2 regions of the Mycobacterium sp. NGS41 genome follow, and region 2 is predicted to be linked to the other one. Evidence: riboswitches for the same ligand, from Rfam matches in the RefSeq annotation. Region 2 holds a riboswitch; the other holds the start of a gene.
The links. A riboswitch is a leader RNA that binds a small molecule or an ion and turns the genes downstream of it on or off. The one in region 2 is predicted to bind fluoride.

Region 1 (5,101 bases), on a different contig from region 2:
GGCGCCTTCCACTATCTCGATCCTCGCGGCGGCTACGTCAACGACAGTGGGTGGATTGTCTTCGATTCAATTCACCTGCAACGCTATGGATTTCTCGGCGTTGCCCCCGGGGAGCCCGTCCCGGACTGGTTCTGCGAGTCTGCGGACCTTGCCGAGCTGGGCGCCAAGACCGGCATCAATGCCGACGGCCTCGCTCGCACCATCGAAGAGTGGAATCGCCACGTCGCAGCCGGATCCGATCCCGACTTCGGGCGTGGCTCAAGCGCTTACGACGGTTACTGGGGTGACGACCAGGCCACCACACTGGCCGGGAAGACACTCGGCCCGATCGACACCGGCCCCTACTACGCGGTTCCGGTATGCGTCGGTGCGATGGGAACCAAGGGCGGGCCGCGGACGGACCATGACGGTCGCGTGCTTCACGTCACCGGCGAGCCGATCGCGGGTCTGTTCGCTGCGGGCAACGCGATGGCCGGCGTGACCGGACGAGCGTATGGCGGCGCCGGTGGGACCATCGGCCCGGCAATGGTTTTCGGTTACCGCGCAGGATATGCGGCCGCCACCGGGAAGTCCGTCGAGTAGCGCGAGCAGACGTAAAAGCCCCCGCACGCACGGCGTGTCGGGGGCTTTTACGTCTGCTCACCCTGGGAAACGGGTGCGGCCGCGGTGTGCCGCATAACCAACAGGATCAGCGGTACCGCGGCGAGTTCCGTGACAACCGCAAATACGACGACGCTGCCGACGGTTAGGCCGAACAGCGCGCCAATGACAGCGCTGCCGGCGAACCAGGCGAGGCCGTAGATGCCGGTGAAGATGCCGTAGGCGGAGGCGCGCCGAGCCGGCGATACCATCGGGGCCACTGCGGCCGGGATGATCGATTCATGAACGCCCATCCCCAAGCCCCACAGGCAGCTGCCGATCAGGGCGGGCCAGAAGCCGCCGAGGAAGACCAGCGGCGCGTACGCGGCAGCGGCCACCGTCAGCGGTACCAACAGACCGATACCGACCCGGTCGAAAAGACGTCCGAACACCAGGGAGCCGGCACCCGACACCGCCATTGCGGAGGCGTAGAAGACCGGTATATACGTCGCAGAAATGGTGCCGGTTTGCTGGAAGTGGTAGGCCATGATCGGAAAGTCGGCGAAGCCGGCGGCCACCAACCCCGCGGCGACGAGGTAGATCCAAAACACTCGCGGCAGCTGCTGCGTGCGCATCGGTGCGGTGGCCGGGTCAAGATCCTGCGGGCGTGGATAAAGTAGCCGCGCCACCCCCAGCAGCGAGAGCATAATCACAGCCGGAACGGCAAGCGCGCCGAACGCGAGCCGATAGTTGCCATGAGTGCTGGCGACGACAAACGCGACGAGTAATGGACCGACCAGAGCGCCGAATTGGTCGAGCGCTTCATGTACACCGAAGCCCCAGCCATAGCCCATCCGTTTTGCGGCATGGGAGAGCATGGCGTCACGAGGCGGGTTGCGGATTGCCTTCCCGATTCGTTCCGCGATCACCAGGACGGCCGCGATCTGCCAGCTGCCGGCCAATGCCATCAGCGGCACCACCGACATCTGCAAGACGTAGCCGCCGATAGTGATCGGCCAGTACAGTCCGGTGCGGTCTGCAGCGCGTCCCGAGACCAGGCGCAACCCGTAGCCGAGCAGTTCGCCGAATCCGGTGATCACCGCGATCGCCAGCGCTCCGGCACCAAGCAGACCGAGGAACTGTCCGACGATGCTGCGGGACGCTTCATACGTGAAGTCGGCGAAGAAGCTCATCACGCCGACCATCAAGACGAACTTCAGCGCGGGCGATAACCGGCGACCGCGCTGGCGGGAGGCGTTGTTGGGCAACGCCTTTCCCTCGTTGTCGACGGTATCGGGCTGGTCACTCATGGGGAGCCCTGCTTGCGATCTGGTTCTGGTGGCACGCAGCCTCGCCACGAGCACCGCTACCGCACAACACAATTCGACTTGCGAACGGAGGGAACATAGCCACCTGCGACTCCTTCTTTTCGCAGGAGCCATCAGCCATGTGACGGTTAGGAGACGATCTTCCTGGCGGGCTCCTTCGCCGCTGCCAAGTTAACCAACGCGCATTCCTATTGGTCAAGCAATAGCATCGGCGAGCAGACGCAAAAGCACCCGTTTCGGCACGAAATCGGGGGCTTTTACGTCTGCTCACCCTTGGAAACCAAGCGTTCCGCTGCGGTATAGGGATCGTCGTGGCCGTCGACCACCGACTCAGCGAGCCCGTCGAGATCCGGGCTGCTCCGCAGCCGGGTTTGCGCCAGCGACAGGATTTGGGCCCGGGCCCGAGCTAGCCGTCGGGCGCGGCTGTCGGCGCGGTGATGATCGTCGATCGCGGTCACGAGGTCCGAAACACCTTCTCCCCGTGCGGCAATGAGGCTGAGGATGGGTGCTTTGGTCTCAGCTCGCAGGTCCCGCACGGTCTGTTCGGCGCCCTCCCGGTCGGCCTTATTGACCGCCACGATGTCAGCGACTTCCAGCACACCCGCTTTGGCGGCCTGGACCGCGTCGCCGGCCCCGGGATTGAGGACGACGACGGTCGGGTCCGCGACGGCGGCGATCTCGATCTCGGATTGGCCCACGCCCACGGTCTCCAACAGGATCACGTTGTATCCGATCGCACCCAGCAGGCGGATAGCCGCCGGAACCGCGGCGGCCAGGCCGCCGATATGGCCGCGGCTTGCCACCGAACGGATCAGCACGTCGGAGTCGTTGATATGCGCGGCCATTCGTATCCGATCGCCCAGCAGCGCACCACCGCTGAACGGCGACGAGGGATCCACGGCCAGCACAGCCACTCGGCAGCCACGCTCCCGGTACGCGCCGACCAGTGCCGCGATCGTCGTCGACTTGCCGGCGCCCGGCGGTCCGGTTATGCCTATTACACCGACGTCGCGGGCCGCTCGCGCCTCGGGACCACCAAGGCTTGCCAGTACTTCGTCGCGGCGGTCGCCTTCGACAAGACTGAGCAACCGACCCGCGGCACGCGGAGAACCGTTGCGCGCACTGGCAATCAGATCGGCGATGTCCATCTTGCGGCCTATTCGACTCCTTAGGGCGCAGCGACCTCGATGACGGTCGCGGAACCCATCCCGCCGCCCGCGCACATAGCGGCGACCCCTATGCCGCCGCCGCGCCGACGCAGTTCGTACACCAGGGTGACGAGCATCCTGGCGCCGGTCGCCGCCACCGGATGTCCGAGCGAGCAGCCGCTGCCGCTGACGTTGACTTTGTCCGGGTCCAGATCGAGCAGCTTGACGGTGGCCACACACATTGCCGCGAATGCCTCGTTGATCTCGAACAGGTCTACGTCGGAAACTGAAAGTCCGGCCCGCTTAAGCGCTTTCGGAATAGCGTCGACGGGTGCCAAGCCCGTCGAGGCGGGATCGACACCGACCGAGGCCCAGGAAACCACGCGCGCCAGTGCGGGCAGTCCCAGCTCGTCGCTGGCGATGGTTAGCACCGCGGCGGCGTCGTTGGCGCCGCAGGAGTTGCCGGCGGTAATAGAAAAGCCATCGATTTCGGGATGCAGCGGCTTGAGGGCAGCCAGTTTCTCCATGCTTGTGTCGCGGCGCGGGTGCTCGTCGACCGAGAACATGCCATGCGGCGTCTGAATCGGGACGATCTCGTCGACGAAACGGCCCTCGTCGATAGCGGCGATCGCGTTGCGGTGCGACCGCAACGCCCACGCGTCCATCTCCTCGCGGCTCACGCCAGCGGCCACGGCTGCGTTCCAGCCCACGGTGATCGACATGTCCATGTTGGGTGCGTCGGGCCGGTCTGGATGGGTCGGCGGGAACCAGTCGACCCACTCACCGTCCATCTGAAACCTTGACCGCGGCGACGTGGATGCCGAGTTCACACCACCGGCGATGATGAGCTGATCCATCCCCGCGCGCACACTTGCCGCCGCACTCTGCACCGCCGCCTGACCCGCCGCGCAGTGCCGATTGTTGGCCAGGCCGGGAACCGTGGGCAGTCCCGCGGTTATGGCCGCGTGCCTCGCGACAACGCCGCCGCCGTAAAGACCCTCGCCCAGGATGACGTCGTCGACCTGCGCCGGATCCAGACCCGCCGCGGCCTCGGTGACTACGTGGTTGGCAAGGTCGAATGCGGTGGTGTCGCGCAGCGTTCCCTTTCGCGCGGTTCCGATGGGGGTGCGCAACGCGGACACGATGACGGCTTCAGGCACAGGTCTTCTCCACTTCGGCGGCATTTCAACAGGCATGCGCGGGGCCGGAGAGCCGACCGCACATTCATGAGAACACTATTCTCTCAGTTTGAGAGTATGAGTTGCAAGGTGGGTCACCATTGCAGCCGAGCAGACGCAGAATCGCACATACGTGCATCGAATCGTGCGATTCTGCGTCTGCTCGCCAATAAATCAGGAGGCCAGCTTGGAGGGAACGATCGCGGTCCCCGGCGGAAACGTCTGGTTCAAACGGATCGGCGGCGGCGCGGGCCGTCCGCTGCTCGCGGTTCATGGCGGACCGGGCTTGCCGCACAACTACATCACTTCGTTGGAACGTCTGGCCGACGAGCGGGAAGTCATTTTCTGGGATCAGCTCGGCTGCGGGAGATCCGAATGCCCGTCGAATACGAAACTTTGGACGATGGAACGCTCGGTCGCCGAGATGGCTGCCGTTCTGGAAGCCCTCGGCCTGAACCGCTTCCACATCTTCGGCAACTCGTGGGGAGCGATGCTGGCGCAGCAGTACGTCCTGGACGCGGCACCTGCTGCGGCCAGTCTCACCATCTCGAACAGCATCGCGTCAATACCGCAATTTTCGGATATGGTGGCCCACAAGAAGTCCCGCTTGGATGCGGCAACGCAATCCGCGATAGACCGTCACGAGGCCGCCGGCACGACTTCGTCGGCCGAATACCAGGCCGCGATCCGTACCTGGAACGAGACGTATCTTTGCCGTCTGCATCCCTGGCCCAACGAACTAGAGGAAGCCTTCAAGAACATGGGCAATGAGATCTTCGGTACCTTGTTCGGGCCGAGCGACTTTCATATCGTCGGAACCATCCGCGACTGGGAGGTGTTCGACCGGTTGACCGAGATCACGGTGCCG
Region 2 (5,101 bases):
TACTCGGCCGGGCGTCCCCGAGTGCGGCATCTCCGCAATCATGTAATTGTTATTGGGCTCAGCGCGGTAGGGGCACGCGTGGTGAATGATTTGACCACTGCTGGATACGAGGTCGTGGTCATCGAGCGCGACCAGAACAACCGTTTCGTGTCTTCGGTAATCGACCTCGACGTTCCAGTGATCTTGGGAGACGCGACCATGCATCAGACGCTTGAGTTGGCGCGCGTCAATCGGGCACGCGCGGTGGCGGTGATGACCCGAAGCGAAGTGGTTAACGTTGAAACCGGCATCATCGCGGCCAGGATGTTGGGCCGCCCATTGTCGCCCAAAGTCACTCGACCGGACGTGCCGCTGGTGTTGCGAGTATACGATCGCGCGTTGGGCCGCGTGATCGCAAAGCGATTCGGCTTCGTTAACGTTCGCTCAACCGTTGAGCTGGCCGCACCGTGGTTTATCAGCGCCGCAATTGATCTCGACGTGCTGGCCACGTTTTCGGTCGGGCAGAGCTCGTTTGTGGTCGGCGCCATGCGGGTGGTGGTCGGCAGTGAACTCGACGGAATGCAAATGTTCGAGCTCTCCACCAAGACTCGAGTCATTGCGATCACTCGGCCGGGTTCGCCGGTTAGGCTGCATCCCCGTCGCGACGCCCGATTACGCGCCTACGACACTGTCTACCTCATTGGCCCATACCGCGAGTTACTAGAGACGCTCCGCAAAGGGCAGCTTCCGGAGCTGTCCGCTACCGTCGATCGATGATGGCATGCGCCAAGGGTGAGGCACTTACGAAGGACGGCTGAGCGCTGGTGCTGTACACCCGCGCCATGGGTACCGCTCAAGCGAGTTTGATGCCGTCGAAACGTATGTTCGCGGCGTTCTCGGACTGATAGTGTGATCGCGGCGGTGGGGCTCGCCACAACCGCACGTCCACGATGGACGGCCAACGGTCCCTTGTCTACTGGACCGGCTTTGGCCGAATTGTGGATATGGAGGCGGCAAGTGGTGATGCGGTTTTCGTCGGTTTCGGCGGTGGAGATCTTGGATTCGCGTGGCCGGCCGACGGTCTGTGTGCGCGCGGTGTTGGCTGATGGGCGCGCTGTTCGCGCTGGGGTGCCGTCCGGGGCATCGACGGGTACCCGCGAGGCCGTCGAAGTGCGCGACCACGACGATCGATACGACGGACGGGGTGTGCAGCGCGCCGTCGCCCATGTCAACGGTGCAATCGCCGACGCAATAGTTGGTCGCGCTTTTGAATCCCTGGACGAGGTTGACGATGCCCTGCGAGTGCTGGACGGCACCCGGGATAAATCGAGACTCGGTGCCAACGCGATCGTCGGCGTCTCGATTGCCGCCGCACGCGCGTTCGCCGCAGAATCCGGAGATCCGTTGTGGCGCTATCTGTCCGGGCCGACAGTGGCACCGCGCCTGCCGGTGCCACACTTCAATGTCGTGAATGGTGGCGTCCATGCTCCCAATGCGCTGGATTTTCAGGAATTCATGATCGCTCCCGTCGGTGCGCCGTCACTGGCCGAAGCCGTCCGCGGCGGCGCGGAGGTATATGCACGGCTTCGCCGCGAACTTGCCGATCGCGGGCTGGCCACCGGTTTGGGTGATGAGGGCGGGTTCGCTCCCGATATCGCTTCGCCCGAACAGGTGCTGGCGCTGCTCACCAAGGCAATCATCGACGCCGGATACACTCCGGGACGCGCCGGTATGGCGATCGCACTGGATCCAGCGGCCAGTGAATTTCATCGTGACGGCAGGTACGAGGTAGCGGGCGAGTCGCTTTCCAGCGAGGAGATGATCGAACGGTACTCGTGGATGATCCGCGAGTTCCCGGTGTGGAGCATCGAAGACGGCATGGGCGAGACCGACACTGACGGCTGGCGGAAGATGACCACGGCGCTCGGCGACCGGGTCCAGCTGGTGGGCGACGACAACTTCGTGACCAATCCGGTGTTGATTCGATTCGGTGTGGACGCGGGCGTCGCCAACGCCGCACTGATCAAGGTGAACCAGATCGGCACTGTGTCGGAAACGCTTGAGGCACTTGCCGTGTGCCGAGATGCGGGCTACGGCGCGATGATCTCCCACCGGTCGGGAGAAACCGACGACACGTTCATTGCCGACCTGGCGGTCGGGTCGGGTTGCGGTCAGATCAAGGCTGGCGCTCCGGCACGCGGTGAACGGGTCGCGAAGTACAACCGACTGATCGAAGTCGCTGAGGCCACACCTCATCTGGAGTTCGGGCTGGTGCCTGATGATCATTGATTCCCCTGGACTCGATCACGGTGTTGCGAAGACCACGGCCAAGACGACGAAAGGGTTAGTCCCGCTATGACAATCACGCTGGTATATCTGGCCAGGCACGGCCGCACCGCGCTCAACGCCGAAGACCGCTTACGCGGACTTAGCGACCCGCCGCTCGACGAGGTAGGGCTGGCCGAGGTGGCGTGTCTGGCGAAAGTCCTTGCTGAGCGAAGTCCCACCGCGGTGATCTCCAGCCCACTGCAGCGAGCCGCAGACACCGCTCGGGCGATTGGAAGGGCGGCCCATGCTCCCGTGTCAACCGACATCCGGCTCAACGACCGCGACTACGGCCCGATGACCGGTGAGCGCCGCGACGAGGTGCAAGACCGCTACGGCAGCATAGACGCCGCACCCGGAGTCGAGCCGCTGGCCATGGTGGCAGAGCGTGCTCGGTTGGCCTTCTTCGAGCTGGTCGCCGAGCACGAAAGTGGACCGATTGTCCTGGTATCTCACGACGCTTTTAATCGTGCCCTGCTCGGGCAGATCGACCCGAGCTTGACCCACGTCGGGCAGCGCACCGCCTGCTGGAATCAGCTCAGTTTCGGCGACGGGGCATGGCGGGTGGATGCCTACGATCAAAAACCGGACGATTCTGGTTGACGACTCATCGTGGCTGCTCAAAGTTGCCACGCATTGGTTCGCCTTTCGGATTGATCTGCAGGATTGCCAGTTGTATGGAGTGTTCGGTCAGCCCGTTCGAGTTCTATCAGGGATCCCAGCCGCCGGTGCGCCAGTGGCTGACCACCGAGGGCATGGGTACGATCGGGTAGGCGATGAAGCTCGCCTTAACTGCCGCACCGGCTGATGGCTTCTACCACGTGAGGGTCCTCGGTGGAAGAAGGCAGGTGAGCCGCGCATGGTGCGCTTTGAAAGCATCTTGTTCACCCACCCCCGGCCTGTGGGCGTTGACGACCGTCCGGCTCCTGACTGCTTCGCCGACTTGCTCCTCGATCAAGTCGTCAACGAGATTATCGGTGACGGGGACGACCCCCGCCTAGCGTCGTTCTTCTATACGCCCGCGCGTGACATCGCCGAAGTCGGTTACCGGCAAGCGGTGTTCCAGGACATCGAGCGTGATGTCATCGGGGGTCCGATCGACGCGTTCACCAGCGACATGCGTATCGTCCGCAATCAGCTGCGGCAGGCGTCAAAGATCTGGCACCCGCTGCAAAAGCAGGGCTGGTTCGTGTACGCAGTGCACACCTATTGCCGTGCGGTGTCGTCACTGAATACCGACCTCCAGGCCGCGCACGCGTCGTCGGCCGGATTAACGGATTTCGCCGATTACCTGCGTCGCTACCTCGATGGTGATCGGTTCCGGCTGCTCGTCTCCGAAACCGAAGCGATGCAGGCTGGAATGGGTGAGATCCGCTATACCGTGCACGTCGAGGGGCTTCGCGTGCACGTGGAACGGTATGCGGCACAGAACGACTACAGCGCCGACGTCGCCGCAACTTTCGAACGGTTCGCCACGCAGGCCGGCAAGGACTACCGCGCGGTGATCAAGGACTACGTCGACATGAACCATGTCGAAGAACAGATCCTCGAGTGCGTAGCCAAGCTGTTCCCCGATGAATTTCGACGACTGCACGACTACTGCGCGCATCACCAGAACTTCCTGGACAAACGGCTGTCCATGTTCGCCCGGGAAGCGCAGTTCTACTTGTCTTACCTGCATTTCATGCACCGCTTCGAGAGAGGCGACTACGCGTTCAGCTATCCAGAGGTGACGACAGACTTCGAGGGTCTGTTCGCCCAGAATGCATTCGACCTGGCGTTGGCGATCAAGCAGAACGATGATCACGATCCCTTGGTAGCCAACAGCTTTCGCCTTCAGCATAACGAGCGCATTTTAGTGGTGACTGGACCCAACCAAGGCGGAAAGACTACCTTCGCACGTACCGTGGGGCAGCTTTTCTATCTGGCGGCACTCGGCTGCCCGGTTCCGGCGGAAACCGCCAAGCTGGTCATGCCCGACGTGATCTTCACCCATTTCGAGCGACAGGAAAGCATCTCGACATTGCGTGGCAAGCTGGACGACGAGTTGGTGCGGATCCACGAGATCGTGTCGCGAGCCCGTCCCAACAACCTGGTGGTGATGAACGAAAGTTTCTCGTCGACCACCGCCAATGACTCTCTCGTGATCGGTGCCGAAGTGCTCCGACGCATGATCGCCATCGGCTGCATCGGTGTCTATGTGACATTTCTGGACGAACTGGCCAGTCTCGACGCCGCTTGCGTCAGCATGGTGGGCGATGTGGCGCCCGATGACCCCACTGTGCGAACCTTCCGATTCACTCGCAGGCCGGCCGACGGCGTGGCCTATGCCGCGGCGCTCGCCGACAAGTACGGACTCAGTCACGAGGTGTTGCTGAGGAGGTTCGCGCAATGAGAGTCAGGCTGCTGCATCCGAAACACGACCACACACTGGAACGGCAACTGCCGCCGGGCATCACGATGATGATCGAAGACGACCTGGAACTGAGCACGCTGTACCGGGCAATGGCCGCCGCCGATGACTTCGTACGCGAGATCGCCACACAAGTCGTGCCTGCGAGCGTGCGCGACCCCGCAGTAATCAACTACCGCCAGCAGGTGTTGGCAGATTGCTTGGCCAATCCCGAACCGGTGCGTGAGATGTATGCGATCGCCACGGATGCGGCCAACGTACGCCGCAAAGTCTTTCTGGGTGCCCTACTCTTTCGGGACCCACAGGCCATTCTGCGGCGCTCGGTGCGGATTCTGGAACTGCTGGTCTCCAGCTTGAGACAAATGCGCGCGGTGTGCGACCGGC

Region 1: it holds a riboswitch for fluoride, as region 2 does, so the genes downstream of both, AC5Y21_RS11000 (MFS transporter) here and AC5Y21_RS20370 (MutS-related protein) in region 2, are expected to answer to the same signal.

The regions. Positions count from the first base shown of each region.
Region 1 covers NZ_JCALDF010000009.1:52,674-57,774, reverse strand. Annotated here, with positions in the region: gene AC5Y21_RS11005 (FAD-dependent oxidoreductase) at 1-582, shown strand, start outside; gene AC5Y21_RS11000 (MFS transporter) at 630-1,889, opposite strand; fluoride riboswitch at 2,005-2,078, opposite strand; gene AC5Y21_RS10995 (ArgK/MeaB family GTPase) at 2,165-3,055, opposite strand; gene AC5Y21_RS10990 (thiolase family protein) at 3,076-4,215, opposite strand; gene AC5Y21_RS10985 (proline iminopeptidase-family hydrolase) at 4,421-5,101, shown strand, end outside.
Region 2 covers NZ_JCALDF010000027.1:13,253-18,353, forward strand. Annotated here, with positions in the region: gene AC5Y21_RS20355 (potassium channel family protein) at 1-756, shown strand, start outside; gene eno (phosphopyruvate hydratase) at 1,000-2,268, shown strand; gene AC5Y21_RS20365 (histidine phosphatase family protein) at 2,335-2,907, shown strand; fluoride riboswitch at 3,068-3,128, shown strand; gene AC5Y21_RS20370 (MutS-related protein) at 3,164-4,699, shown strand; gene AC5Y21_RS20375 (MutS-related protein) at 4,696-5,101, shown strand, end outside.